2 linked regions of the Methylosinus sp. H3A genome follow. The protein of the gene in region 1 binds, or shares a complex with, the protein of each later gene. Links are inferred from orthologs where the notes say so. Each region holds a gene or a part of one and is shown on either strand. Other genes may lie near its edges. The genes, in order: dnaG and IY145_RS20185.

Region 1 (14,865 bases):
ATGGCGCTCGCGTTTCGATCGCGCCTCTCGACCTTGTCGCGCGCCTGCCTGTTTCTCCTCGCCGCGGCGTCGCCCGCGGCGAGCCTCGAATCCGCGACGACGGATGCGCGGACGGCGGACGAAGCCGGCCTCGCGCCGCGCGAGCTGCTGGGCAAGAGGATTTTCGAGGACAAGCGGCTCTCGGAGCCCCAAGGCCTCTCCTGCGCCTCCTGTCATGATCCGGCCAAGGCGTTTCAGGGCAACAACGGCTCGCCGATCGCGGCGCTGGCGCGCGGCAGTCGGCCGGATGCGCTCGGGACGCGCAAGACGCCGACGCTCTCTTACGCCTCCTTCAGCCCGCGCTTTCACTTCATGAAGAAGAAGGACGAAGAAACCGGCGAGACGGAGCTCGTTCCTGTCGGCGGACAATTTTGGGACGGACGCGCGAATGATCTCGTCGCTCAGGTCGAAGGGCCGCTGCTCAATCCGCGCGAGATGAACAATCCGTCCAAAGCCGTCGTCGTCGAGAAGATCGGGACGGGCCCTTATGCCGATCTCGCGCGGCGCGTCTATGGCGAGAAGATTTTCGAGAGCGATTCCGCCTTCGAGAAATTGGCGCGCGCCGTCGCGGCCTATGAGAGCTCCGCGCGCTTTCATCCCTTCTCGTCGAAATTCGACGATTTTCTGCGCGGGCGCGAGAAGCTGACGGCGGAAGAAGCGCGCGGTTTCGCGCTGTTCAAGGACAAGAAGAAGGGCAATTGCCTCGCCTGTCACGTCGGCGAGGAGACGTCGCGCCGCCCGCAGGACTGGCTCTTCACCGATTTCAGCTATGACGCGCTCGGCGCGCCGCGCAATTTGGCGATCCCCGACAATAAGGATGCGGATCACGTCGATCTCGGCCTGTGCAAGCGCGAGGGCCTCGCGAAGATCGCGCCCAAGAATTATGCGATCGACGGCCTCTGCGGCCAGTTCAAGGCCCCGACCTTGCGCAATATCGCCGTGACCGGCCCCTATCTGCACAATGGCGTCTTCTCGAGCCTGCGCGACGTCGTCGCCTTTTATGCGACGCGCGACACCGATCCGGCGCGCTGGTATCCGAAGAAGGCGGGGGCGATCGACAAATACGACGATCTGCCGGAAAAATTCCACGACAATGTGAATGTGAAGGAAGTTCCCTATGATCGAAAGCCCGGCGAGACGCCGCGGCTCGACGATGGCGAGATCGACGCCATCGTCGCCTTCCTGCACACGCTGACCGACCGCCCGGCGCACGCCGGCCGGGCCGAGAAATAGCGCCGCCTCCGCCGCGAAAAGGCCATAAGCATTGGGCCGGATAGAACCTCCTTTTCCCTCGAGGAGGCGGCCCCATGCGGCTTCGCGTCATACTGCTCGTCTGTGTCTCATCGACTGTCGCTCTCGCCGCCGCACAGGCGAAAGAGACGATCGTGGAGGCGGCCTCGACGATCGACAGCGTCATCGTCCATCCCGACGCGGCGACGGTGACGCGCGAGGCGACGATCGATCTCGTCGCCGGAGCCTCGACCATTCTCCTCAAAAACCTTCCCTTTTCGCTCGACCCAGATTCGCTGCGCGTCTCTGGAGAGGCCAATGGCCGCGTGACGATCGGCGCGGTCGAAACGCGCCTCGCGCCGGACGAGACGCGCGCGCCGGATTCGGCGATCGAAGCAAAGCTGAAGCAATTGCGCGGCGCGCGCGAGGGCTTGCAGGTGACGCTCGACGCGCTCGCCGCCAAGCAGGCGATGATCGCCCGCTATTCGCAGGCCGGCCCGGAGAAGATCGCGCCCGAGGCGCGGCCCCTCGCGATCGGCGAATGGAACGCGGCCTTCGACGCGATCGGCTCCGCGCTGACGAAGACCGGCGAGGAATTGCGCAATGCGCGCGCCAAGGCGAAAGAGCTCGACGACGAGATTCATGCGCTGGAGGTCGGAGCGGGCGGACGCGCGACGCGGCGCCCGGCGCGCGAGGCGGCCATCGCCGTCGAATCGGCGAGCGGAGGAAAGCTGCGTCTGACCATCGCCTATCTCGTCTCCAACGCCTTTTGGCGGCCCGCCTATGACGCGCGGCTCGACACGAGCGGCAAGGACGGCAAGCCGCGGCTCGATCTCGTTCGCCGCGCCACGGTGACGCAGAACACGGGCGAGGATTGGAGCGATGTCGCGCTCACCGTCTCGACGACGCGGGCGCATCGTGGCGCGGCGGCGCCCGATGTGCAGCCGCAGCGGGTGAGCTTTTACGAGCCGCCCGTCGTTTATGCGCGCAAAGCCGCCGCGCCGGCGGCGGCGCTCGAACGCGGCGTCGCGACGCGCAGACCGGCGGAGTCGGCGACCCTCGCCGCGCCTATCGCCCCGGCGCCCGAGCCTGCGCCCGTGGAGCAGCAGACCGCCACGCTCGAATCCGACGCGTTTCAGGCGAGCTTCAAAATCCCCGGGCGCGTCGGCGCGCCCGGCGACGGCGCGACCAAGAGCTTCATCCTCTCCTCACGCCGCATGGAGCCGACGCTCGTCGCGCGCGTCGCGCCGGCGCTCGATCCGACCGCATTTCTCGAGGCGCGCATCGTCAATGAGGAGGATGCGCCGCTGCTGCCCGGCCCCGTCGCCGTGCAGCGCGACGGCGTCCATGTCGGACAGAGCCGCATCGCTTTCGTCGCGCCGGGAGAGGCTGTCGAATTGGGCTTCGGCGCCGATGACAGGATCAAGGTCGCGCGCGCGCCGGTCAAACGCGTCGAGAACGAGCCGAGCTGGTTCGGCCAGACGAAATATGAGACGCGTGATTTCAAGACGACGATCCAGAATCTGCATGACTTCGCCATTCCGGTGACGGCGATCGATCAGATTCCTTTTTCCGAGAACACGGCGATCACGATCGAGACCTTGCCGCAGACGACGCCGCCCACGACGAAGCAGCTCGCCGACAAGCGCGGCGTGATGGCCTGGAGCTTCGACGCCAAGCCCGGCGAGACCAAGGAGCTGCGTCTCGCCTATCGCGTGAAATGGCCGGCGGAGCGCGAGATCGTCACCCAGCCGGCGCCCATCGCTCAGAGGTGACGCGCTCCCGCCTTCCGAACGCGATAAAGGGCTGCTCGACAAATCGATAGCAGAGATCCGCGAAGGCCAGCAGGCAGACGAAGGCGACCGGCGTCGCGACGAGCTGCGTCAATGCGCCGCCGGTCGGCGCGACATTTTCGGCGGCGACCATCGCGAGGCCGAAGAAGGCGTTGTGGAAGAGATAGATCGAATAGCAACGCTCGCCCGCCCAGACGAGCCAGCGGTGTGGCGCGGTCTGTTCGAGCCGCGAGCCCGAGGGCATGGCGGCGGCCGCGAGCACCAAGACCGCGGCGAGCGCGTCGACAGGCGCGAGATAGAGGGAGAACGCCTCGACGCTCGTCCGCGTCGACGCATGCGCGAAAGCGGCGAGCGCCGCGAACAGCGCCATCGAGCCGGCGGCCAGCACGCGCGCCGGAAGCCGCGCGAGAATGTCGGGCCGCGCATTGGCGAGAATAGCAGCCAGCACGCCCCAGCCGAAAGCGTCCATTCGGGCGATCGGCCAGCAATAGGCCGCCTGAGCGGGCATATGCGCGCCGATGAGCAATCGGATCGCCGGCCCCGTCACGATCGCGAGACCGGCGAGCAACGCCAATCGGCGACGCGTCATGCCGATGACGACGAGCGGGATGACGAGATAGAATTGCTCTTCTACCGCCAGCGACCAGCTATGCGCGAAGAAATAGCCCCTCCACGCGCCATCGGCGCCGATTTGCCAATTCTGGAGGAAAGCGAGGTAGTGAAGCGGCGAATATGCGCCGTCGAGCAGCCAATTCGACCAGCGCCCGGCGGGCAGGAGCGGCGCGAGCGCGAATCCCGAGGCGAGCAACAGCCAATAGGCGGGCAGAATGCGAAAAGCGCGGCGCCGGTAGAAGGCGAGCGCGGAGCTTCGTCCCGGCTCGCACAAAAGCAGACTGCGCGTGAGAAGAAACGCCGACAGGACGAAGAACAGATCGACGCCCGCGCCACAGGCGATCAATGTCTCGACGATCGGGGCCGGGATGGAGAACAGCTCATAGACGCCGCGCAGGCCGAGATAATGGCACTGGACCACGCCGAGGATCGCGAGGCCGCGGATCGCGGCGACATGCGGCGAATGGGCGCTATTCGATGAGCGGGGGACGACCGCGATCGGGGCGGGCAATGAACGACTCCAAATTCTCGACCGCGAGGCGCAAAATGTCGGGAAAAGGCGCCGGTCGAGCTCGAGTTTCGAACGCAAACGTAAACATTTCGTCTATCGCGCCGTCTCGGCGTGAACGGCGGATCGCCGGCGACCTCGCGGCGCGGCTCTTGAAAGCGCCTTCGGCGCAGCCATTTGAGTGATGTCGAAGCGCTCGCTTCCGAGGAGAGCTCCCCATGCATGTCAATATCGCCGCGGCGGAAGCCGCGATCACCGCCGCTCGCAAGCGCGCCGCCGAGCTCGGCACGAAAATGTGCATCGCGGTCGTCGATTCGGGCGCCGATCTCAAAGCCTTCCATCGCATGGACGACGCCTGGGTCGGCAGCATCGACATTGCGATCAAGAAGGCGAAGACGGCCGTCTTCTTCGGCATGCCGACCGGCGAGATCGGCAAATTGTCGCAGCCGGGCGGCCCGCTCTTCGGCATAGAGCATTCCAATGACGGGCTCATCACCTTCCCCGGCGGCCTGCCGATCGTCGATGAAGACGGCGTGCTCGTCGGCGCCATCGGCGTGAGCGGCAGCTCGGTGGAGAACGACCACGCGGTCGCGCTCGCCGGCGTCGCCGTCGTCGGCGTCAGCGATCTGCCGGCGCATCCTTGGCGGACGTGAGCTCGCCGTCGAGCCATGCGCGCCAAGCGGGAGACGCACCGATGAAATCGGCGAGCGCTGCATAGCCTCCACGATTGGGGTGGGCGCCGTCGCCGGCGTCCGCCTCGCGCAGAAACACCTCGCAGCGCGCGATGAAGCCGCGCGTCTCGATATAGGGAATGCGCAGCTCGGCGCCGAGGCTGCGCATTTCGCCGCAGAGCCGATCGATGCGCGCCTCGACGCGCGGCCCGCCCGGTAGAAACGGCCCGACCATCAGAACGGGCGCGAGCATGGCGGCGTCGCGCAATATTTTCTCCGCATGGGCGAGCGTCGCCTCGAGCGGCATGCGCGCGCCGCCCGCTTCATCCTCCGCGCAATCATTGGCGCCGAAGGAAAACGCCAGGCGCGCGTCGCAGCCGGCAGGCAGGCGGCGGCGCGCCTCCTCCTCCCAACGCGCGGCGATGTCGGCGCTGGTGTCGCGGCGAACGCCGAGATTATAAGAGGTCACGTCCCGGCCCGCGCGCCGCGCGCGCGCGACGAGACGGCCGACCCAGCCGAGGCCGTCGTCGTCGCCCGTTCCATTGACGAAACTATCGCCGAAAAAGCAGATGCGGATGGGCCCGGTCATGGTTCCTCGCCGCTCCATCCGCAGAGCGCGAGCGTGTCCAGCATATGCGACGGCGCGGGGGCGCGAACGACGATGCGCTCCTTGTTCTCGCGCATCGGAACGTCGATCTCGCGCGCATGAAGATGCAGCGGCGGCGCGCCTTCGCGCTTGCCATGGCCATAGACGGGATCGCCGAGGATCGGCCAGCCCATCGCCTGGCAATGAACGCGCAGCTGATGCGTGCGGCCCGTATGCGGCTTCAGCTCCAGAAAGGCGATGTCGTCGCCTCGCGCATCGCGGCCGCGGCCCATGACGCGCCATGAGGTCTGCGCCGGCAGGCCCAGCGGATCGGGCCGCATCCACCAGCCGCGCGTCGAATCGAGCTTGCCGAGCGCCATGTCGATATGGCCCTCCTCCGCCTGCGGCGCGCCTTCGACGATCGCCCAATAGGTCTTTTTGATGCGCCCGTCATGGAAGAGCTTGCCGAGCCGCTCCAGCGCCTTGCGGTGACGGCCGAGCACGAGGCAGCCGGAGGTGTCGCGATCGAGCCTATGGGCGAGCGCGGGCGAGCGCGGCAGGCCGAAGCGCAGCGCGTCGAAATGATCCTCAAGATTGTCGCCGCCCTTGGGGCCGCGATGCACGGGCAGGCCCGCCGGCTTGTCGACGACGAGCATCAGCCCGTCCCGATAGAGCAGCCGCGAGACGAGATCGTCCGGAGTCATGGGAAGCATCCTAATTGAAACGCGCGGCGATTTCGCCCGCCTGCGCGTCTACGGGCCCTTGCCGCCGATATCGGCGCGCTAGCTAGAGAGATGCGGAGCCAGCCCTGCTCGAAGGGCTCGCGATAAAAATAACGGAGAGCACCATGGCCGAAGGAGATCAAGTCGACCGCATGTTGACGCGGAACGCCTATATTTTCGGAGGAGTCGGAGCCGTGCTCGGCGCCGTCATGGGGGCCGGCGTCGTCGGCTTTCCCGCCGCCATCGGGGCCGTGATCATCGGCGCCCTGCTCGGCGGCATACTCGGGTCTTTCATCGTCACCAAATGAGCGTGACGTCGCCCCGTCGGAGCGCGGCCGCCATCGCCGCCGCGCTCCCGCCGCGTCAGGCCGAATGACCGAGATGCGCCAGCAGGAAATCGAGCGCCCCGACACGCTCCAGCAGCCAATAGGCGCCGAGCAGCGCGATGACCGCCGATAGCGCATAGACGAGCTGCGGGCTGCGCTTGCCGCCGGTCTGCTTGTCGATGAAGAGCAAGGCCGGCACGAAGACCAGCACGATCGCCACCTGTCCGAGTTCCACGCCTATGTTGAAGGAGGCGAGCGCCGGCAGCACGGCGTCGGCCGGCACGCCGAGCTCCTTCAGCCCGCTGGCGAAGCCGAAGCCGTGGATGAAGCCGAAGAAAAACGTGTCGCGCCAGCGTCCGTCGACGCGGCGCGAGAAGAAATTCTCGACCGCGACATAAATGATCGAGGCGGCGATCGCCGCCTCCACCCATTGCGAGGGCAGCGTGACGATATCGAGCGCGGCCAGCGACAGCGTGACCGAATGGGAGACGGTGAAAGCGGTGACGATCTTCACCACCGGCCAGACGCGCGTCGCCCACAGCAGAATAGCGATCAAAAAGGAAATGTGGTCGTAGCCGGTGAGAATATGCTCGACGCCGGCCTGGACGAATTTCCACATCAGCTGCCAGACCGTCTCCATCGGCTTGGAGAGATCGAGCGCCGGATCGGCGGGATAGAGCATCGTCTCGCCGGCGTTGGCCCCGGTGAGCGTGACGAGATGCTTGCCCTTGGAGCCCGCGGCCTCCAGCAGCTTTTTCGCATCGTAGAAAATCTGGCCGGGGACGCTCGCGCAATCGAACTTCAGCTTCACCAATGCGCTGTCGGCATTGGTCGGATCCTCGCCCGAATAATCGACGCGCCCCGTGCAGGCGCGCCCCTCGGCGTCATGCAGGGAGATGCGGCGCTGGATGAGCTTGCCGATCTCGGTCTCCAGCACGCCGGGCTGCGAAATATCGACGCCGGCGCGCTCCGCCATGGTCTGCGAGAAGATGCGCTCGAGATCGGTCGCCAGAAAGCCGACCTCGACGCGGTAGATTCCGTCTTTCTCGGGGACGATCTTGACCGTCGAAATATCGGCCGTATGCGCAAAGGCCGGAGCGGCGAATGCGAGCACTGCGGCGACGACGATCGGCAAGCATTTCAACGACCAGCTCATTTTCGCGGACTCCGGCGAAGCCTCAGGACGGGCCGCGCACAATGCCCGACGTCGCGAAAATGGACAAGGCCGCGCGCCCGTGGCGCGCCGCGCGATTGCGGCGGCGCTGTGGGACGGGTAAAAACAATGACATGCGGACCAGCCTGGACCGCCGTGCGGGGGGAGCGTTCCGATATGCAGCGTGTCACCATGACCATCGACGACGATCTCATGGCCGCTCTCGACCAATATATGGAGGCCGGCGGCCATCAGAATCGGTCCGAGGCGGTGCGCGATCTCGTGCGTGCAGGCCTGATGAAGCAGCCGAAAGTCGACGACAGCGACCGCGCCTGCATCGGCGCGCTCGTCTATCTCTACGATCATGAGACGCGGCAATTGTCGAAGCGGCTGATGCATGACCATCACAGCCACGCCGATCTCTCCATCGCCGCGCTGCATGTTCACGTCGACGCGGAGACCTGCCTCGAGGTGTCGCTGCTGCGCGGGCCCAAGTCCGAGGTCGAGCATTTCGCCCAGCATGTGATCGGCGAGCGCGGCGTGCGCTATGGCCAGCTCGTCGTCGCGCCGGCGGAGGCCCATTCGCCCGAGGAGGCTTCCGCGCCAAAGCCCCACCATGGGCACACTCACGCCTGAGGCCTGTGACGGAAATGCAACGCTCTGGGTAAATCCGTACGGAGTCGTCGATCTCGTCGTTGACCCCGACCCCTCTCGTATGATCAGATTAATAAAAAATCATACGGGGGAGCAGCGATGACCAGCCGGCGAATTGGCGAAATTTCCGCATTGGCCCTGACGGTCGCGCTTTTCGGCGGCGGCGCCGTTGCGCAAGAAGCTTTGCCGGACATCGACGTCGCCGCGCCGATCGCGGCCGCGACGCCGGGGGCGGCGGCCACGCGCTCGGACGACGCGCAAAAGGCGAGAGTGAGGGTCGAGGCGGCCAGCGAGACCGTGTTCAGCGGCCAGCAGGTCAACGCCGTTCCCTTCGCGCGTCCGGGCGAGGCGCTCGAGATCGTCCCCGGCCTCTCGGTCACGCAGCACAGCGGCGAAGGCAAGGCGAACCAATATTTTCTGCGCGGCTTCCAGCTCGACCACGGCACGGATTTCTCGCTGACGCTGGACGGCATGCCGATCAACATGCGCACGCATGGCCACGGCCAGGGCTATGCCGACGCCAATTTCCTGATCCCGGAGCTGCTCTCCTCCGTCGTCGGCCGCAAAGGCCCCTATTACGCCGACAAGGGCGATTTCTCCTCGGCCGGCGCCGTCGACATGCAATATATCGACAAGCTCGATCGCGGCTTCTTCCGGGCGACGGGTGGCAGCTTCGCCTATGGCCGCCTGCTCGGGGCCAAGAGCTTCGAGGTGAATGGCGGCAATCTGCTGACCGCCATCGAATCCAGCATCTACAACGGCCCTTGGACGCGGCCGGATGAAATGCGCAAGATCAATTCGGTGCTGCGCTGGTCGCGCGGCACGCAGGAGGACGGCCTCTCGATCACCGCGATGGCCTACGCCAACCGCTGGTTCTCCACCGACCAGATTCCGTCGCGCGCCGTCTATGGCGGCGTCCTTCCGCTGTGGGGCAATCTCGATAGCACGGACGGCGGCGACGCCTCGCGCTTCAGCCTCTCGGCGCGCTGGAGCCAGACGGAAGGGCCGCATTCCTCGCGCGTGGAAGCCTACGCCATTCGCTCGACGCTCGATCTCTACAATAATTTCACCTATTTCCTCTCGCATCCCGATATCGGCGACCAGTTCCGCCAGTTCGACCGGCGCACGGTGCTCGGCGTCAACGCGCAGCACGCCTATAAATACGAGATCGCCGGCCTGCCGATCGAATCGCGCATCGGCCTCGAGAGCCGCTACGACAATATTCGCATCGGCCTCCAGGACAGCTGGCGCCGCCAGCCCTATGACGCGATCGTCAACAGCCATGTGGCGGAAGGCAGCGTGGGCCTTTGGACCGACACGACGGTTCGCTTCACGCCCTGGTTGCGCGCCACCGGCGGCGTGCGCTTCGACTATTTCGCCGCCAGCGTCGGCAGCCTGCAGGATCCGCTCTCCGCGCCCAAGGACGGGAATGGCGCTCCGATCTGGACCGGCCCTTGGAACAGCGGCTCCAAATCGGCGACGATGGGCAGCCCGAAGGTCGGAATCGTCGTCGGCCCCTTCGAGCAGACCGAGCTCTTCCTCAATTTCGGCGAGGGGCTGCATTCCACCGACGTGCGCGGAACCGTGACCCGGCTGAGCCCGGCCGACGGCTCCTCCGTGGCGACCATCCCGCTGCTGGTGAAGCAACGCGGCGCCGAGATCGGCCTGCGAACCACGCGCCTGCTCGAGGGGCTCGAATCCTCGGTCGCCCTCTGGTGGCTGAACAATGATTCGGAAAATCAGTTCGAGGGCGATTCCGGCAGCACTGCCTTCGGCCGGCCGAGCCGGCGCTATGGCGTGGAGATCATCAATCACTACACGCCCACCTCCTGGCTGCGGATGGAGGGCAGCGTGTCGCTGTCGCATGCGCGCTTCCGCGGCGTCGACCAGCAGCAGGCGCTGGCCTGGATCGATCTTCTCTCGCCCGATGCGATCGGCTACGGAACCTTCGTCGGCAACGCCCCCGGCAATTTCATTCCCGACTCGCCGAACATCGTCGCCATGGGCCAGATCGAAGTGGGCGAGGCGACGGGCCCCTTCGCGGCGCTGCGCTATCGCTATCTCGGCGAGCGCCCGCTGACCGCGGACGGCGCCTTCAAATCTCCGGCGACCGGAACGCTCAATTTGCGCGCCGGCTATCGCTTCGACAATGGCTGGAGCATTCAGGCGGACGCTTTCAACGTCACCAATTCGCGCTCGGACATGATCACCTACGGCTATGGATCGCTGATCCCCTCCGATCCGCTCTACGGCCTCTGCAAGGCGGGCGTCGCGCCGGGCAATGTCTGCTCGGTCGGCGTGATGGGCCGTCATTTCAAGCCGATGGAGCCGCCGGCCGTGCGCGTCTCGATCACAGGCCCGCTGCCTTTCTGAGCGGAGTCTCACGAGTTTCGTGTCTCGATCTGGCGTCACGCGAAAAGCTCGGCTAGGCTGAGCGCCCCGCGCGACGCCGGCAATGCGGCCTTGCCGTCTGTCGCAGCGATCCCTTTTCTTGCGGCGCGCGATTTTTTTCGACGCTCCGATTCGTTGCGAAAGAGACGATTATGTCCGACATCAAGGCCAAGAAGAAACTCGTGATCTTCTGCGACGGCACCTGGAACGAGCCGACCAAGCGCGGCACCAATGTCGTCCGAATGCTCCAGGCGACGGATTTCGCCGACGCCGACGACCGGCCGCAGCTCACCCATTACATCGCCGGCGTCGGCACGCGCAAAGACGAGAAAGTCATCGGCGGCGCATTCGGCTTCGGCATCTCCGACAATATCAAGGACGCTTACGCCTTCATCGTCAGCAATTACGAGGTCGGCGACGAGATCTATCTCTTCGGCTTCAGCCGCGGCGCCTACACCGCCCGCAGCATCGCCGGGCTCGTTCACAATCTCGGCGTTCTGCAACGCTGGAATCTGCCGCTCGTCTCCATCGCCTATGACCATTACAAGGACAGAGCGGACGAATGGCGGCCGGGCGGCGGCGCCGCGCAGAAGTTTCGCGACGACAATTGCCATCCCTATCCGACGAAGATCAAATTTCTCGGCGTGTGGGACACGGTCGGCGCGCTCGGCGCGCCCTATGGCGAAATTTTCGGGCGGCTCATCGACAAATTCTTCAAGACCAGCTTCCACAATGTGACGCTGAGCACGAGCGTCGACGCCGCCTATCATGCGTTGGCGGCGGACGAGCGTCGCTGGCCGTTCCGGCCGACGCCGATCGCGCTCACCGACTATCATCGCGCGCGCAATGCGGCGAGCGCCTTTCCGCTCTATGCGGAGCGATGGTTCCCCGGCGTCCACTCCAATGTCGGCGGCGGCTACCAAGAGCATGGCCTCTCCGACTATGCGCTGGTGTGGATGGCGGAACGCGCCGCGCAGAATGGTCTGAAGCTCCTGCGCTTCCCCGACGTCAAATTCTCCGTCGATCGCCCCTTCGGGCCCAATCCAGCCGAGAAAATCGAGAACAGCCAGACTTTCGGCTATCGGCTCGCGACGGTTTTGCTGGTGAAGCTGCCCGCGACGCTCGGCCTGCCCTCGGTCTATCCGCTCGACGACCAGTCGCTCGCGAAACATGTGACCTGGACCGGCGATTATATTCGCCCGATCGGCGGCGGCGAGGATTGCGCCCCGGTGCGCGAAAAAGCCGAGGTCGACGGCTCCTATCGGCCGAAGCAGCTGCCGCCCATCGCCGCTCCGGCGGCGCAGGAGAAGGTCGAAGAGACCGAGCCGGCGTGAATGCGCCTGCGCTCTCTCACATAGAAGCGCGGCACGGCGTCGATGCGCCGCTGGCGAGCGGGCCCCTCCGCGCCTATAGCGTTCGCCGACGAGCTACGTATATACGATCGCATCGCGTCGACTCGGCGCGATCCATTGTGAGTAGCGGGCACAATCGCCGACGCCGCGCGCGCCGGGCGCAGCGACAATGCTACTAGTGATCCGCGTCATTCGAGCCGAAGGCCCGGAAGGCCCCCTCCCTCACCCTCCCCCGCTTCGCGGGAGAGGGTGGCGGCGACGTTTCGCGAAGCTTCGAATCTGCTCCCTCTCCCGCGAAGCGAGGGAGGATCGGGGAGGGGGCGCGCGCGAACATCTTCACTTTCGTCGACGCACGGCTACAAGGGGCACGATGCGATACCCTCCCTCCTTCCTCGATGAAATTCGCGCCCGCGTGCCGGTCTCGGCCGTGGTGTCGCGGAAGGTCAAGCTCAAGAAGGAGGGGCACGAGTGGCGGGGCCTCTCGCCCTTCAACGCCGAGAAGACGCCCTCCTTCTATGTCAACGACCCCAAGGGCTTCTTCCATGACTTCTCCTCCGGCAAGCATGGGGATGGCTTCGCCTTTCTGATGGAGACGGAAGGCCTCACCTTTCCAGAGGCCGTCGAACAGCTGGCCGGAATGGCCGGCCTGCCCATGCCGGTCGAGACCAAAGAGGCGCAGGAGGCCGAGGTGCGCCGCGGCTCGCTGACCGAGGTGCTGGAATGGGCGGCGCAATTTTTCGAGAAGCAGTTGCGCGGGCCCGCCGGCGCCGAGGCGCGCGCCTATCTCGCCCGCCGCGAGCTGGGCGAAAAGGAGCAGGCGCAGTTTCGGCTGGGCTTCGGGCCGGGCGAGCGCTATGCACTGCGCGATCATCTCGCGGGCAAGGGCGCGAGCGTCGAGACGATGATCGAGGCCGGGCTGCTCGTCCATGGCGAGGGTATCGCCGTCCCCTACGACCGTTTTCGCAATCGGATCATTTTCCCGATCTGCGACCGCTCCGGCCGCGTCATCGCCTTCGGCGGGCGGGCGATGGAGAAGGACGCCAAGGCCAAATATCTGAATTCGCCCGAGACGCCGCTCTTTCACAAGGGCGCGACGCTCTACAATCTGCACAACGCCCGCAAAGCCGCGCATGAATCGGGCAATCTCATCGCTGTCGAGGGCTATGTCGACGTCATCGCCATGACGGCGGCGGGCTTTCCGCAGACGGTGGCGCCGCTGGGCACCGCGCTCACGGCCGAGCAATGCGGCCTGCTCTGGAATCACGCCGAGGAGCCGATTCTCTGCTTCGACGGCGACAAGGCCGGCCGCAACGCGGCCTTTCGGGCGATCGACACGGCGCTGCCGCTGATCGGCCCCGGCCGCAGCCTGCGCTTCGCTCTGCTGCCGGAGGGGCAGGATCCGGACGAGCTCTACCGCTCGGCCGGCCCTTCGGCGGTGGCCGCGGCGGTTGCGGCCGCGCGCCCGCTGGTCGATCTGCTCTGGGCGCGGGAGACCGAAGGAATTCAGCTCGATACGCCCGAGCGTCGCGCCGCGCTCGAGCGCCGCCTCGGCGAGCTCGGCCGCGCCATCGCCGACGAGACGCTGCGCCGTCACTATCAAAAAGAATTTTCCGACCGCTGCAATTCGCTGTTCGGCCGCTCGCGCGGCCAGTCGCCACGCCGGCCGGACATGCGCCGCGGCGGCGGCGGCCCGCAACGTTTCCGCCGGGACTTCGAGCCATCCCGCGGCCCGCTGACGATCGGCGCGGCCCTCGCCAATTCCCCGCTCTATCGCGGCACGACGCCTGCCATCTCGCCGAGAGAGGCGCTGATTCTATTGATTTTGATGAATCACCCGGAGCTCCTCGCCGCCCATCTCGAGACGGTGACGGCGCTCGACTTCGCCTCGGCGGAGGGCGAGAAGCTGCTCGCCGTGCTGGTGCGCAGCCTCGCCGACGGGGCGAGCGCGCGCGAAGAATTCGCTCGCGCCGCCGCCGCGGCCGGGCTAGAAGCTTTTTGCGAGCGGTTGGCCGGCATGGGGGCCCATGCGACCCTGTGGAGCGTGCGCGCCGAGGCGGCCCCGGCGGACGCCGCGGAGAGCTTGCGCCAAGCTCTCGTCTTGCAACATCGCGTACGCGCATTAGATAAAGAACTTCGGAAAATCGAGGCGAGGTTGGCGACGGCCCCCAACGACCACGATTCCGCGCGCTTAAGCGATATTCAGGCGCAATTGAACGCGCTCGATGGAACCGAAGCCGCTCTCGACGGGTTCGGTTCACAGTCGGGACGTTCGCTGAGAAGCCTTTGACCCGCAAGCCGAACGGCCGGCGAGCCAAAGCTCTACCAATTTGGTTAGGCCGACGTTAAGCCCTGGCCACGACTGTGGGCTCGGGCGAATCGGTACGGTCCTCTGCGGGGTCAGCCGGCTTGTCTTGCGATCGACGCTGTGGTTTTCGTTAAAATGCGGCGAGCGAAAAAGTGAACGATCCCGGCATGGCGCAGCCTTCGGCTCGGGAAGGCGGCGTGGGGTGGGGCTTGGAGCGAAGAATGGCGAAAAAAGACGACGAGAAAGTCGAAAACGAGGGTGCGGTCGCGGTGGAAACCGCCGACGGTCCTCTGCTCGACCTCAACGACGCCGCCGTCAAGCGGATGATCAAGCTCGCCAAGAAGCGCGGCTTCGTCACTTATACCGAGCTCAACGCCGTTCTGCCGTCCGAGGAAGTCTCCTCGGACCAGATCGAGGACGTCTATGCGATGCTCCAGGAGATGGGCATCACCGTCTCCGAGGGCGAAGACCCCGATGAAGCCGAGGGCGAGGAGCAGGCGGAGGAAGAGGAGGCCGAGGGCGG
Region 2 (14,989 bases), 1.7 Mb from region 1 along the record:
TCGGCTGGCAGCGCTCTAACGATCGTAGGCGGTGAGCTCTCGCTGACCGGCGCCGACGGCCTTGCGGTCGCGCAGCGGATAGTCGGCCTCGACGATATAGGGGCCGCCCCCGACCGAATCGCGCGAGGAGAACAGCACGAAGCGCGCCGCCTCGAAGCGCATGGGCGGGAAATAGCCGCGCGTTCCGAGATAGGTCGCGACCGACGAGCAGGACGCCCCGCGCAGGCGGGCGAGCGTCACATGCGGCACGAATTTGCGCGGCTCGGGCGGAATGCCGATGCGCCGCAGCAGTCGCTCCTGCTCCGCCTGCAGCTCGGCGAGAGCCGAATCGGCGCGCGCCTTCACCACGATGGCGCGCGGTTTGTCGCCTCCGAAGCTCGACAGCTCCTCGAGCGCGATCGAGACCGGGGGCCGGCGGATCGCGGCGAGCGTCATAGCGGCGTCATGGCCGAGCGCATCGTCCACATCCCCGATGAAACGCAGGGTGATGTGATAATTTTCGGCGTCGATCCAGCGGGCTCCCGGAAGGCCTCCGCGCAGCGCGGCGAGATCGCCGGCGACGAGAGTGGGGATTTCGAGGGCGGTGAACAGTCTGGGCATCGGAGATCCTCCATCCTGGCCTCGCAAGGCGCGCGGGAGCGGGTACAGGCCGAAGTCGCTGTCTGCTCGCAGAGCCCCGGCCCGGCCGCGTCGCGGCGGAGCGAGGGGCCGATGTCGGCGCCTCCTCGCGGATCGGCGCGCCGTCTCGGGCGCGCGCAAAGGATGGTGACCGCACTATAGCCGGAATGCGACAGCTGTATCGACAAACCCGCGCGCGACGCCCGTTTTTTCTCGACGACCGAGAGTTATGCGCGACTTCGTTCCCGGCTGCGGTTCAGCGCTGCGCGGCCTCCCGGCGCTTGGATTGCAACGAATCGAGGCTCTTTTCGACGAGCGGCGCGACGCCGGCGACGATCCTCGCGACGCCCGCCCGGCTCGGATGCAGCCCGTCGACGAGAGTCATGCCCTTTTCGCCGACGACGCCGTCGAGAAAGAAGGGATAGAGCGGCAGGCCGCGCCGCGCGGCGAGCTCGGGGAAAATCGCGTCGAAGGATTTTTTGTGATCCTCGCCGAAATTGGCGTTGGCCAGCATTCCGGCGAGCAGCACGTCGAGTCCTCGCTCCTGCGCGGTGGAGACGATCTTCTCGAGGTTTGCGCGCGTCACCGCCGGCTCGAAGCCGAGCAGCATGTCATTGGCGCCGAGCTCCAGGATCAGCAGATCCCCGCCGTCGCGCAGCGCATAGGAGAGCCGGGAAACTCCGCCTCGGGTCGTGTCGCCGGAAACGGCGGCGTTGACGACGCGGGCGTCATAGCCGTCATTCTTCAGCCGCGCCTCGAGCTGCGCCGGAAAGGCGGCGTCGGCCGGAAGCTGAAAGCCCGCGCTCAGACTGTCGCCGAAGGCGACGACGCGCAGAGGCTCGGCCGCCGCAGGGCGCGCGAACGTCATCAAAAGCGCCAGAAAAGCGGCGGCGCACAGGAAAGCGGCCGGGCCGAGCGGCCGAAAGCGCGGCCGGAGACTGGAAACAGCGAGCGCCTTCGCATATGTCGGGGCGGGCGTCTGAGCCGGATCGCGGGACGCGAACCGGCGGGCGGCGCAGCGGCAAACCATTGCAGGACTCCCCCAAAGTGCAGCGGCCGGTCATCGAACTCGAGGATGTCGATCTCACCCTCGGCGCGGGCGCGGCGCGCGTCCATGTGCTCAAGAACATAAGCCTCGCGGTCGCGCGCGGCGAGGCCGTGGGTCTCGTCGGGCCCTCGGGCTCCGGGAAATCCACATTGCTGATGACGCTCGCCGGCCTCGAGCGGCCCGATTCCGGCAAGGTGCTCGTCGACGGGAGCGATCTCGCTCGCCTCGACGAAAACGCCTTGGCGCGGTTCCGCGGAGGGAAGATAGGGGTCGTCTTCCAGTCTTTCCAGCTCATCGCCACGATGACGGCGCTGGAGAATGTCGCCGTTCCGCTGGAGCTCGCCGGCCGCGCCGACGCTTTCGAGCGCGCGGGGCGCGAGCTCGAGGCTGTCGGCCTCGCTCATCGTCTCTCGCATTATCCGTCGCAAATGTCCGGCGGCGAGCAGCAGCGCGTCGCGCTCGCGCGGGCCCTCGCCCCCGATCCCGTCATCCTCGTCGCCGACGAGCCGACCGGCAATCTCGATTCGGAGACCGGCGCGGCCATCGTCGATCTGATCTTCGCGCAAAAGGCGCGGCGCTCGGCGACGCTCGTGCTGGTGACCCACGATCCTTCGCTGGCCGCCCGCTGCGACCGCGCCGTGCGTCTGCGCTCCGGCCGCATCGACGGCGAAGAGGCGCAGGCGTCATGAAGCGCGGCCTCGTCTCGCGGCTGCCGTTGGCGCTACGTTTCGCTCTGCGCGATCTTTCCGGCGATCTGCGCGGCTTCGGCGTCTTCATCGCCTGCATCGTCATCGGCGTCGCCGCGATTTCCGGCGTCGGCGCCGTGTCGCGCTCGCTCGCGGAGGGTCTCGCCCGCGAGGGGCGCACGATTTTGGGCGGCGACGTCTCCGTCGCGACCACCATGCGGCGCCTCGCGCCGCAGGAGCGCGAATTTTTCGAGCGCTACGGCCGCGTCTGCGAAATCGCGCTGATGCGCGCCATGGCCCGCGCCGTCGACGGCGAGGCGACGCTTGTCGAAATCAAGGCCGTCGATTCCGTCTATCCGGGCGCCGGCGCGGTGGAGCTCGCTCCGGCGCGGCCGCTGGCCGAGGCGCTGCGCCAGGGCGATGGCGCATTCGGCCTCGTCGCCGATTCGACGCTGATCGCCCGGCTGGATTTAAAAATCGGCGATAAGGTGAAGATCGGCGCCGCCGCCTTCACGCTGACGGCCGAGCTCGCGAGCGAGCCCGACAAGCTCGCCGGCGGCTTCGGATTCGGCGCGCGGGTGCTGATGAGCCAGGACGCCCTGCGGGCGACCGGGCTCGTTCAGCCTGGCGCGGTGGCGCGCTGGCTCACCCGAATCTCGCTCGGCGGCGCCGGCGCGGTCGCCAGCGACGCGGAGGTCGAGCGTTTCGTGACGGCGCTGACGGCGGCCTTTCCGGACGCCGGCTGGGATTTGCGCAAGCGGGACGCCGTCTCCCCGCAATTCTCGCGCAATCAGGAGCGCTTCACCCAGCTGCTGACGCTGGTCGCGCTGACGGCGCTGGTGGCGGGCGGCGCGGGCGTCGCCAACGCCGTCGCCGGCTTCGTCGCCAAAAAGCGCGACGCTTTCGCGATAATGAAGGCGCTCGGCGCGCCGGCCTCGCGCGTCTTCGTGATGGCGCTGGTCGAAGTCCTGCTCGTCGCCGGCCTCGCCGTCGTCGGCGGCCTCGCTCTCGGCGCGACCTTCCCCTATCTCGCCGATTTCGCTCTTTCGGCGTCCGTCCCCCTGCCCTTTTCGCCCTCGGTCGACGCGCGCTCGCTCGGCGTCGGCGCGGCCTATGGGCTGCTGGTGGCGCTGATCTTCGCGCTGCCGCCGCTCGGCCGGGCCTATGGGACGCCGGTCGCCCGCCTGTTGCGCGACGAGGCCGAGGAGAAAGCCCCGCCGCGCGGTTTTCTGCTCGCATCTTTCGCCGCGGCTACGGCGCTCATCGTTCTGGTGATGGTCTCCGCTGGCGACAAGAAGCTCGCCGCGACCTATATCGTCGCCACGGCGGCGGCCTTTGCGCTGCTGCGCGGCGTGGCGGCGCTGGTCGTTCGCGCGGCGCGACGAATCTCCCATGTGCCCGATGCGCGTCTTCGCCATGCGATCGGCAATATCCGCCGGCCGAAGAGCCTCGCCGCCACATTGATCGTCTCGATCGGCGTCACGCAGACGCTGCTGGTCGCGCTGGCGCTGATCGAAGGCTCGATCCACGCCGAATTGTTCCAGGCGCAGAAGAGCCGCACGCCGAGCTTTTATTTCGTCGACGTCGCCAAGGAGCAGGTCGACGAATTCACGCCTTTCCTCGCCTCCTTCGCCGCCGACTCCCGAGTCGAGCATGTGCCGATGATGCGCGGCCGCATCGTCGCCGTGAAAGGCGTCCGCGCCGAAAATTTGAAGCCGCCGGAGGAGATCGCCTGGGCGCTCGAGGGCGACCGCGGCGTCACTTTCTCCGCCGCGCCGCCGAAGGGCTCGGACATCGTGGCCGGCGGCTGGTGGGGGACGGAGCGGAGCGGCCCTCCCCTCGTCTCGCTGGAGGCGCGCGTCGCCGAAGGGCTCGGAGTCGAAATCGGCGATGAGATGGTCGTCAATGTGCTCGGCCGCGACGTCGCGGCGCGCGTCGCCAATCTGCGCCGCGTCGATTGGCGCAGCTATGGCATCAATTTCATGATGGTGTTCTCGCCGGACGCCTTCGCCGACGCGCCCTATTCGGAAATTTTCACCGTCGCTTTCGCCGATCGCGACGATCCGGTTCGCGACAAGCGACTCGTGCGCGAAGTTGCGGCGCGCTTTCCGCAGGTCGCGGCGCTGAGGGTCAAGGACGCGTTGGAGGCGGTGGAGAAGATCGCCGATCAGCTCACCTTCGCCGCGCGCGCCGCCGCCGGCCTCGCCATCGTCACGGCGGCGCTGGCGCTCGGCAGCGCAGTGGCGGCGAGCCAGCGCGGCCGCCAGCGCGACGCCATCGTGCTGAAGACGCTCGGCGCGACGCGCGGCTGGCTGACCAGCGCTTTTGCGCTGGAGTTCGCGCTGCTCGGGATCGTGGCCGGGATATTCTCTGTCGTCGCAGGCGCGGGCGCGGCAGGCTTCATCCTGGTGGCGTTGATGAAAATGGAGTTCGTCTTTCTGCCCTGGCCCGTCGCTCTGACGACGCTCGGCGCGCTGGTCTTCGCCGTCGTCCTCGGCCTCGCGGGAAGCTGGCGCGCGCTCGGAGAGAAGCCGGGCCCCGCTCTGCGCCGCCAATAGCGCGGAAAAAGCCCCGACGGCGACGTTTTCGGCCGCCGGAAGCGGCTTTTTCGTCGCGCTGCCCTTGCCGGAAGAGATCGGCCGCCTTAAAAGGCGGGCTTCGCCGGCGTTCAGGGGGCTGGACGCGAGATGATCGTGCTCGCCCTCGAACAAGCGTAGAGCCCATGCCCCAGCTTTTACCCGAACGCAAGAAACTGCCCGTTCCCGACAACGGCGATTTTTCGCTGCCGCAGATCTTCGCCTCGCTCGGCGGAGGGCTCGCGGGCGCGGCCGTGTTCGCGGTCATCACCAAGGGCACTTCGGCGGCGGTTTTGTTCGCCTTTCTCGCGCCATTGCCGATTTTGATCGTCGCGCTGGGCTTCGGCCTTCGCCACGGCGCGACCTCGGCCCTCATCGCGACCGGCCTGCTGTCGATCTGGCCCAATCCGATCTTCGGCCTCGTCTACGCCTTGCTCGTCGGCGTTCCGGCGCTCGCCGCCGCCTATGTCGCAGCCGGAGCGCCCTGGCGCAGGCGCGAGCTCGTGACCGCGCATGTGCCGGCCTGGGCGGTTCTCGCCGCCGGCGGCGTGGTGGCGGCGGCGGTTTCCATCGCGGTCACGATCGCTGCGATTCGTTTCGGCGGCCTCGACGAGGCGCTCAATCCGCTGCGCGCCCGCGCCTTCATGGCGATCGAGGATCTGGTGCGGACGCAAGAGCTCGGCGACAAGCTCGATCCGAGCCAGCTCTCGGCGCTCGTCGTCTTCGCCTTCCCGGCGACTCTCGCCGCGCTGACGCTGCTCAGCCACACGCTCAATCTCTGGGGCGCTGGCCTGCTGGCGCGCGCGTCGGACGCGCTCTCGCGTCCCTGGCCGGACATCGCGCAGGAATTCGTGCTGCCGCGCACGGTCGCCGGGCTGTTCCTCGTCGCAGCCGCCGTGGCCTTCCTCGGCGATCTTCCCGGCGAGATCGGACTTGTTTTCGCCGAGACGCTCGGCCTCGCTCTGGCGATGCAGGGGCTAGCGGTCGTTCACGCCCTGCTGCGCGGGACGCGCGTCGGCGGCGTTTCGCTCATCGTCATCTATATCGTCATCGGCCTGTTCGCTTGGCCGATCGTCCTGTTCACCGTGATCGGCGTCGTCGACGCGGTGTTTTCGTTCCGTAGCCGCAAGCAGGCGGCGCAGGCGCGGCGCGGCTGAGATCGCTGCGGTAAAATTCGAGAGAGACACGAGGAGATAGAACCCATGGTCGATGTCATTCTGCTGGAGCGCGTGGCCAAGCTCGGCCAGATGGGCGACACCGTTCGCGTGCGCGACGGCTATGCGCGCAACTTCCTGCTGGCGCGCGGCAAGGCGCTGCGCGCCACCGAGAACAACAAGAAGCATTTCGAGACGCAGCGCGCCCATATCGAGGCGCACAACCTCACCGCTCGCAAGGAGGCCGAGGCCGTCGCCGAGAAGCTCGAGGGGCAGACCTTCGTCATCATCCGCCAAGCGGGCGAGAGCGGCCATCTCTATGGCTCGGTGGCGACGCGCGACATCTCCGACGCGGCGACCGCGGGCGGCTTCACGCTCAACCGCAGTCAGGTCGATCTGCAACATCCGATCAAGGCGCTCGGCCTGCATAATGTGCCGGTGCATCTGCATCCCGAGATCGAGGTGAAGATCATCGTCAACGTCGCCCGCTCCGCCGAAGAGGCCGAGCGCCAGGCGCGCGGCGAGGCCGCCGCCACCCGCGAGGAGACGACGCTCGACGATCTCGGCCTCGAGGTCGGCGCGGCGCTGGCCGAGGCCGGCGACGTCGAGCTCTGATCGCTCGCGACCGATTCTGCTCAATTTAAAAAAGGCCGGAGGCGCTCGCGTCTCCGGCCTTTTTCATAGGCCGGCGATTCGGCGTGGCGAAATTGCCACACACAATCGATTTTACGTGAGCGCGCCGAAAGATGCGCCGCGCATGTGGAAATGACTCACAAAGACGCCGCTCGCGCATTGGAAGGGCCGCGCGCGATCTTTGCCATTGGCGCCGCTCTCCGCTTCGGGCAATGTCGCGGCCGTTCTCGAGTGCCTGTCGCAACGCGTTCAAGTGCATCGAAGACATCCATCAGAGGCAATCAGGCGAACGGCCGGGCTGAGCGTCCCCGAGATGGGGATGATCTCCTCCCGATCGCCATCCGCGCTCGACCTCCTCTCCCGAGGGGACACGGAGCTCCGGCCTTCTGCGCGATGTCGTCGTCGCTGTGATTACCCCGCTATGTTCCGTTCCCGAGAGAGAAATGCTCGACCAGCCCGCCTATCGCACGCCGCCCCATAATATCGAAGCCGAGCAGGCGCTGCTCGGCGCCATTCTCGTCAACAATGACGCATTCGATCGCGTCTCGGATTTTCTGCGGCCGGACCATTTCTCCGAGGAGCTGCACAGGCGCATCTTCGAGGTTTCCTCGCAGATCATTCGCGCCGGCCGCGTCGCCACCGTCGTGACGCTGAAGACGCATCTCGGCGATGTGGAGCTGCCCGGCGGCGTGACGATGCAGGCCTATCTCGCGCGATTGGCGCGCGAGGCGACGACGATCATCAACGCCGAGGATTATGGCCGCACGATCCATGATCTCTCCGTGCGGCGGGAGCTGATCGTCATCGGCGAGGATATCGTCAACGCCGCCTTCGACGCGGCGGTCGATCAGGCGCCGCGCCTACAGATCGAGGAGGCCGAGCGCAAGCTCTACGCCGTCGCCGAGACCGGCCGCTATGACGGCGGCTTCCAGCGTTTCGCCGAGGCGCTCGCCACCGCCATGGATATGGCGAGCAGCGCCTATCAGCGCGACGGCCACCTCTCCGGCATAGCGACAGGGCTCGTCGATCTCGACGAGAAGATGGGCGGGCTGCAGAAATCCGATCTCATCATCGTCGCCGGCCGTCCCGGCATGGGCAAGACGGCGCTCGCCACCAACATCGCCTTCAACATCGCCAAGGCCTATGTGTCCGAGCAACAGCCGGACGGCTCGGCAAAGACGGTGAATGGCGGCATCGTCGGCTTCTTCTCGCTCGAAATGTCGGCCGAGCAATTGGCGACGCGCGTCATCGCCGAGCAATCCGGCGTGCCCTCCTATAAGATTCGCCGCGGCGACATCAACGAGGATGATTTCCGCCGCATCGCCGAGGCGGCGCGGGAGATGCAGAGCGTCCCCTTCTTCATCGATCAGAGCGGCGGCATCTCCATCGCGCAGCTCATCGCGCGGGCGCGACGCCTCAAACGCCAGCGCGGGCTCGATCTGCTCGTCGTCGACTATCTGCAGCTGCTCTCCGGCTCCAAGTCACGCAATGAAAATCGCGTGCAGGAGCTGACCGAGATCACCACGGGCCTCAAGGCGCTGGCCAAGGAACTGGCCGTGCCGGTCATCGCGCTCTCGCAGCTCTCGCGTCAGGTCGAGAGCCGCGACGACAAGCGCCCGCAGCTCTCTGACCTGCGCGAATCCGGCTCGATCGAGCAGGACGCCGACGTGGTGATGTTCGTCTATCGAGAAGAATATTACCTGCGCAATCGCGAGCCGCGCGAGGGCACGGAAGAGCATATCGCCTGGCAGAACGAGATGGAGCGCGTGCATGGACGCGCCGAAGCGATCCTCGGCAAGCAGCGCCACGGGCCCACAGGCACGGTCACGCTCGCCTTCGAGGCGGAGGTGACGCGCTTCTCCAATCTCGCCGAGGAGGACAAGCTGCCGGCGCGGATGTGAGGCCACTTCGCGCCTTGGCGGCGCGTTTCGCCGCCAAGGCGCGAAGGCGATCAGGAAACGCGCGTCGCCTCGTAGGCCGGAACCTCGCGAGAGAAAGCGTCGAGCCAGGCGACGAGCGCGGGATGTTTCGCGCGCCAGGCGCCTTCGAAGCGCAGGTCCAGATAGCCGAGCGCGGCGGCGACGGCCACATGACCGATCGTGACCGGGCCCGCCGGCGGATCGGCGTCGAGCGCTGCGAGGACGCGCTCCACCTTGCCGGTCTGCAGCGCGATCCAATCGGACGAACGCAAAGGCTCCGGCCGCGTCGCCTCGTAACGGATCAGCAGCGCCGCGTCATTGATCCCGTCGCCGAGCGATTGCAGCGTCAGCGCCGCGATGCGCGCGGCGGGATCGGCCGGAAAGAGCTTTCCGCCGCCGGCGAGAAGGTCGAAATATTCGCAGATCACGCGGCTGTCGTAGAGCGTCTCGCCACTGTCGAGAATCAGCGTCGGCACTTTGCCGAGTGGGTTCTGCTCGCGCAGCGTGTCGGCGGGATTGGTCGTGTCGGCGCCGACGAGCTCGAGGCCGGAGCCGAAGCCGAGCAGCTCGGCGACGATGCGCGCTTTGCGGGCGTAGGGCGAGGCGGCGGAATAGCGTAGAATGGGCATTGGTTCCTTCCCGTCGAACAGGCGGTGGGCGAGCAATAGGACGTTACGCAGATGACCGCCAGTCCCGAGCAGATCGCCGCCGGCCAAGCCGTCTATACGCCTGCCGTTCTCCGGCTCTATGACATGCTCGTCCTCGGCCTCTCCAACCGCTTCATCTGGAAATGTCCGACGCCGCGCCTGCGCGCGCTTTATGATCTCCACGCGTCGGGCAATCATCTCGACGTCGGAATCGGCACGGGATATTTCCTCGACCATTGTCGCTTTCCGGTCGCCGCGCCGCGCGTCGCGCTCATGGATTTGAACCCGGACGCGCTTCGCTTCGCGGCGGAGCGCATCGCGCGTTTTTCGCCGCAGACCTATCGCCGCAATGTTCTGGAGCCGATCGCTTTCGACGCGCCGAAATTCGATTCCGTCGGCGTCAATTATCTCTTGCATTGCCTTCCCGGCGCGATCACCGAAAAGGCCGTCGTCTTCGATCATCTGAAGGCGCTGACGAATGACGGCGCCGTCTTTTTCGGCTCGACCTTGCTGCAAGGCGGCGTCGAGCGCTCCGCCGCCGCGCGGCGGCTGATGGCGTTCTACAATCGCAAGGGCGTGTTCTCGAACAGGGCCGACGATTTCGACGGTCTGCGCTATGCGCTCGAGCGGCGCTTTCGCAATGTCGAGATCGACATTGTCGGCTGCGCCGCCCTCTTCATCGCGCGCGATTGAATGGACGCGCGAGCCTCGCGGCTCGCGCGCGCCGGCTCACTCGTAGATCGCGCTCAGCACCACATGGAATTTGGCGACGCTATTGCCGATATTCTTGATCTCGTAATGGATCTCGGTCTCGTCCTTGGTGTCGACGGTCTGTGACTGCGGGTTCGGCTTGATCTCCGTCACCGTGTAATGACGCCAAACGCGCGTCACCTCGAGCGACGTGTCCTGCGTGAAGCCGCTAGCGGTGCTGCCGGTGGCGAAGGGCACGGCCTGCGCATCCCACACCGCGTTGAAGGGCGAGGCGTTGTTCCACCAGCCATGAACCGTCGCGCCAGGCGCGAGGGTATGCTCGGTCTTCGTATCGATGAAAAGCACTTTCGACATTTTCAATCTCCTTTTGTGAAACCGCCGCGTGAAAGAAATGCGATCGGATGCAGAGGAGATTAGGCGCAGCGCTCGCATGAGGCTGTGCGCGCCGACACAGGGGCGTTCAGCGCGCTTCGCCGTAGACGGCCGAGAGCGGAAAGGAGAGACCGGGCGGGTCGAGCTGTATATCGCCCTCGCGAATGACGCGCGTCAGTATATCGCCGCCCTGCCCGCGGCGATGATGGATGACGAGCGGCGAATCTGGATCGAAGATGAGATAATGCGCGACGCTCGCGATGCGGAAATATCCCTCGAGCTTGCCGAGAACGTCATTGCGTCCGGTGGATGGCGACAGCACTTCGACAACGACGAGCGGGCTTTCGACGAGCAGCGCGTCTGGCGGAAGCTCGGGACCGCAATAAAGCTGCGCATCGGGCTCGAAGACGGTGGCGGCGTCGACGCGCACGGCGACTCCGTCCGGGAGAACATGGCAAGGCGCCCCGGCCCGGCGGACGGCGTCCTGCAAGGCGAGCGCAGCAGCGAGCTTCGCCTTCGCATGGGCGACGCGCTCCGACGCCTGAGCGAAGACTTCGCCGTCGACGAGCTCATAGCGGCCGGGCCGACCTTCGGCCCAGACGACGAACTCCTCGGCTGTCATCTTCGTCTTCGGCAGCGCGTTCATGAGACCGATCCTAGCGCGTTTCCAGCCGAAGGGAACACCGGTTCGGCGTTGGAAAGGCGCCAAAACAAAAGCCTAGAGAGTCATTCCGTGTTTCAATGAAACACGGAATGACTCTATCCCAATTTCGCCCCTCGCGCCATTCGGCGTCTCAGCCTTTCAGATCGTCGAAGGGCACCATCACATGCTGGCGATAGGCGGGCCGTTCGCAAAGGCGCGCATGCCAAGCCTCGACATTGGGAAGCGAGGGCCGCTCTATGTCGAGCGCGAAATAGCGAAACAAAGTCGTTCCGGCGGGGATATCCGCGAGGGTGAGATCGTCGCCGGCGAGGAAAGGGCGATCCGCGAGCCAGCTATCGAGAAATTGATAATGCTGCGCGCAACGCGTGACGGCGGCGCGGATCGCCGGCCAATCGCGCTTGTCTTCCGGCGTGCGGTAATAGGCCACGAAAACGCCGTCGACGAAGGCCGGCTGCAACGACGATTGCGCCCAGTCCATCCAGCGATCGAGATGAGAGCGCGCGGCCGGATCGGACGGCCAGAATGCTTCGCCGCCATGGCGCGCGGCCAGATAGCGCAAGATTGCATGAGACTCCCAGACGACGACGCCCTCGTCGTCGATGACCGGAATGCGGCCATGCGGATTGCGCGCGCGAAATTGCGGATCGTCGAGGCCGCCGAAGGCGCCGCCGAGCGGCACATGGGCGTGATCGAGCCCGAGCTCGCCGACGAGCCACATGACTTTCTGCACATTGAAGGAGTTGCGCCGTCCCCAGATCGTGAGCATGCGTTTTTCCCCCTCTTGGACAAGCTGCGTGACGAGACGAGTCTAGACGGATGCGCGCGCGAGCGCCATTGACGCCGGGTTGCGTTTGTCGAAGGGCCGAGGCGGCGATCGGACGCAGCGCAAAAAAAATCGGAGCGCGCCCCCGCGCGAAAATTCCATGAAAAAACACCGCGTTTCGCCGAAACTCGATCTCGGCGAAACGCTGTCGTCGACGAAATCCGAGGCTCAGCCCGCCTCGGGGCCCGCCTCTTCCTCCGCCTCGCCCGCATCGGCCAAATGCTCGACCGAGACGACGCGCTCGCCCTCCGCCGTGTCGAAGACGATGACGCCCTGCGTGCCGCGGCCGGCGATGCGTATGCCCTCCACCGGGCAGCGGATGAGCTGACCGCCGTCGGTCACCAGCATGATCTCGTCGCCCCGGCCCACGGGGAAGGAGGCGACGAGCTTGCCGTTGCGGGCGTTCACCGCCATGGCGACGATGCCTTTGCCGCCGCGTCCGGTGATGCGATATTCGAAGGAGGAGCTGCGCTTGCCATAGCCGTTCTCGGAGACGGTCAGGATGATCTGCTCCGCCTGCTCCATCTCGCGGAAGCGCGCTTCCGTCAGCTCGATCGCGGTCGAGGCCTCCTCAGTCTCCGCCGCGCCCTCCTCCGCGCCTTCCGCTCCCGCATTGCGTCGCTGAGCGGCGGCGCGCTTGAGATAGGCCGCGCGCTCGTCGCCGACCGCCTCGAAGTGGCGCAGGACCGACATCGATATCACGCGATCGTCGTCGGCGAGCGCGATGCCGCGCACGCCCATGGAGGTGCGCCCTTGGAAGACGCGCACATCGCTCACCGGGAAGCGGATGCACTGCCCCTCGCGCGTCGTCAGCAGAATATCCTCCTGCTCCGCCGCGGTGGCGACATCGACGATGGCCTCGCCTTCGTCGAGCTTCATGGCGATGATGCCGGAGCGGCGCACGTCGGAGAAATCCGAGAGCTTGTTGCGCCGCACCGTGCCGCCCGTCGTCGCGAATATGGCGTCGAGCGTCGCCCAGCTCGACACGTCCTCCGGCAGCGGCATGATGGTGGTGATGCGCTCCCCCTGCTCGAGCGGCAGAAGATTGACCAGCGCCTTGCCACGCGCCTGCGGAGCCGCCAGCGGCAGACGCCACACTTTCTCTTTGTAGGCGCGGCCGAGCGAGGAGAAGAACAGCACCGGCGTATGCGTCGAGGCGACGAAGAGGCGCTGGACGAAATCTTCTTCCTTCGTCTGCATGCCGGAGCGACCCTTGCCGCCGCGCCGCTGCGCGCGATAGGTCGAGAGCGGCACGCGCTTGATGTAGCCGGCGTGCGAGACCGTGACGACCATGTCCTCTCGCGCGATCAGATCCTCGTCCTCGACGTCGCCGTCTCCATCGACGATCTGCGTGCGGCGGGGCGTCGAATATTGCTCCTTGACCGCGATCATCTCGTCCTTGACGATCCCGAACAGTTTTTCGCGCGAGCGCAAAATCTCGAGATATTCGGCGATCTCGACGGCGAGCTTGTTCAGCGCCTCGGCGATCTCCTCGCGGCCGAGAGCGGTGAGGCGCTGCAGGCGCAGTTCCAGTATGGCGCGCGCCTGCGCCTCGGAAAGGCGGATCGCGCCATCCTCGGAGAGCACATGCCGCGGATCGGCGATCAGCGCGACGAGCGGCGCCATGTCCTTGGCCGGCCATTCGCGCTCCATCAGCGCCTCGCGCGCCGTGGCGGCGTCGGCCGAGGTGCGGATGAGGCGGATGACCTCGTCGATATTGGCGACGGCGATAGCGAGGCCGACCTGCAGATGCGCCGCGTCGCGCGCCTTGGCGAGGCGGAATTTCGTGCGCCGCGTGACGACCGTCTCACGGAAATCGACGAAGGCGACGAGCACGTCCTTCAGCGTCAGCAGCTCCGGCCGGCCGCCATTGAGCGCGATCATATTGACCGGGAAGCTCGATTGCAGAGCCGTATGGCGCCAGAGCTGGTTCAGCACCACATCCGCCACCGCGTCGCGCTTCAGCTCGACGACGATGCGCATGCCTTGGCGATCGGATTCGTCCCGGAGATCGGAAATGCCTTCGATCTTCTTCTCCCGGACGAGCTCGGCGATGCGCTCGATCAGCGCAGCCTTGTTCACCTGATAGGGAATCTCGGTGAAGATGAGCGCCTCGCGCTCCTTGCGCAAAGTCTCGATCTCGGCCTTGGCGCGCATGATGATCGAGCCGCGCCCGGTCGAATAGGCGTTGCGAATGCCGCCGCGCCCCAGAATCGTCGCCGCCGTGGGGAAATCCGGGCCGGGCACGATCTCCATCAGCTCAGCGACGGTCATGTCGGGCCGGTCGATCAGCGCGATGGCGGCGTCGATCACTTCGCCGAGATTGTGCGGCGGAATATTCGTCGCCATGCCGACGGCGATGCCGCCGGCGCCATTGACGAGCAGATTGGGGAAGCGCGCCGGAAGGACGGTCGGCTCCATCTCCTTGTCGTCATAATTCGGCTTGAAATCGACGGAGCCTTCATCGAGGTTCTCGAGCAGCGCCAGCGCCGGCTTGGCGAGGCGCGACTCGGTGTAACGCATGGCCGCCGGCGGGTCGTTGTCGACGGAGCCGAAATTGCCCTGCCCGTCGATGAGCGGCAGCCGCATCGAGAAGGGCTGCGCCATACGCACCAGCGCGTCATAGATCGCGGCGTCGCCATGCGGGTGATATTTACCCATGACGTCGCCGACGATGCGCGCCGATTTCACGTAAGGCTTATCGGGCGTATGGCCGTTCTCGTGCATGGAGAACATGATGCGCCGATGCACGGGCTTCAGACCGTCGCGCACATCCGGCAGAGCGCGGCTCACGATCACGCTCATCGCGTAATCGAGATAGCTGCGCTTCATCTCGTCGGCGATCGAAACCGGGCGAATATCGGAGCCGGGCGGGGTCGGTCCAGTGTCGTCTGTGTCGTTCTCGGCCAATGGCTCGCCAATCCGATGGATCGTCCAGCGCCCGCCGCGGCGAAAACCTGCCGCGGCGCTTCAGCGCCGGCTCTGTGGAGTGAGCGTCGTCTCATCGTCGACCCGTCTCGCCGACGAAGGTGAGGCGAGTTGTAGATTCGCCGCTCGAGAGAGAGGCGGGCCGCGGAGGTCGCGCTCGCAGGACGTTTCGAACGAGGCGCGCCGGACAGGAGCCTTTCAGCAGCCGTC

Evidence for each region.
Region 2: the proteins of dnaG (region 1) and IY145_RS20185 are in contact, whole or in part, in a crystal structure (PDB 2R6A), measured with the Geobacillus stearothermophilus proteins. The link is inferred for Methylosinus sp. H3A from one-to-one orthologs. Residues at the interface, in WP_049624496.1 of Geobacillus stearothermophilus: Lys456, Leu457, Leu458, Pro459, Ala460, Asn463, Ala464, Leu467, Leu535, Leu536, Ile537, Ala538, Gln544, Glu545, Asp548, Tyr549, His552; in WP_033016901.1 of Geobacillus stearothermophilus: Ser13, Glu15, Ala16, Gln18, Glu91, Leu92, Asp94, Ala95, Val96, Pro97, Thr98, Ala99, Ala100, Asn101, Tyr104, Tyr105, Ile108.

What each region holds. Positions count from the first base shown.
Region 1 is NZ_JADNQW010000005.1:1,971,353-1,986,217, reverse strand. The notes cover bases 12,002-14,865. They hold dnaG (DNA primase), read left to right. Parts: upstream 12,002-12,407; coding sequence 12,408-14,324; downstream 14,325-14,865. Other genes in these bases: rpoD (RNA polymerase sigma factor RpoD), read left to right, coding at 14,564-14,865; IY145_RS12220 (DUF2235 domain-containing protein), read left to right, coding at 12,002-12,019. In the rest of the region: IY145_RS12270 (cytochrome-c peroxidase), read left to right, coding at 1-1,272; IY145_RS12265 (mucoidy inhibitor MuiA family protein), read left to right, coding at 1,347-3,044; IY145_RS12260 (acyltransferase), read right to left, coding at 3,013-4,185; IY145_RS12255 (heme-binding protein), read left to right, coding at 4,401-4,835; IY145_RS12250 (GDSL-type esterase/lipase family protein), read right to left, coding at 4,801-5,442; IY145_RS12245 (RluA family pseudouridine synthase), read right to left, coding at 5,439-6,152; IY145_RS12240 (hypothetical protein), read left to right, coding at 6,287-6,469; IY145_RS12235 (HupE/UreJ family protein), read right to left, coding at 6,525-7,643; nickel-responsive transcriptional regulator NikR, read left to right, coding at 7,818-8,276; IY145_RS12225 (TonB-dependent receptor), read left to right, coding at 8,394-10,667; more of IY145_RS12220, read left to right, coding at 10,838-12,001. UniProt on the Escherichia coli protein: RNA polymerase that catalyzes the synthesis of short RNA molecules used as primers for DNA polymerase during DNA replication.
Region 2 is NZ_JADNQW010000005.1:3,714,190-3,729,178, forward strand. Bases 6,400-9,387 are described here. They hold IY145_RS20185 (replicative DNA helicase), read left to right. Parts: upstream 6,400-7,158; coding sequence 7,159-8,616; downstream 8,617-9,387. Other genes in these bases: rplI (50S ribosomal protein L9), read left to right, coding at 6,400-6,697; IY145_RS20190 (glutathione S-transferase family protein), read right to left, coding at 8,667-9,263; IY145_RS20195 (class I SAM-dependent methyltransferase), read left to right, coding at 9,315-9,387. In the rest of the region: thpR (RNA 2',3'-cyclic phosphodiesterase), read right to left, coding at 16-600; IY145_RS20160 (arylesterase), read right to left, coding at 875-1,486; IY145_RS20165 (ABC transporter ATP-binding protein), read left to right, coding at 1,666-2,355; IY145_RS20170 (ABC transporter permease), read left to right, coding at 2,352-4,910; IY145_RS20175 (DUF2232 domain-containing protein), read left to right, coding at 5,075-6,085; more of rplI, read left to right, coding at 6,131-6,399; more of IY145_RS20195, read left to right, coding at 9,388-9,974; IY145_RS20200 (hypothetical protein), read right to left, coding at 10,011-10,346; IY145_RS20205 (Uma2 family endonuclease), read right to left, coding at 10,453-11,010; IY145_RS20210 (glutathione S-transferase family protein), read right to left, coding at 11,159-11,794; gyrA (DNA gyrase subunit A), read right to left, coding at 12,020-14,761. UniProt on the Escherichia coli protein: The main replicative DNA helicase, it participates in initiation and elongation during chromosome replication. Travels ahead of the DNA replisome, separating dsDNA into templates for DNA synthesis.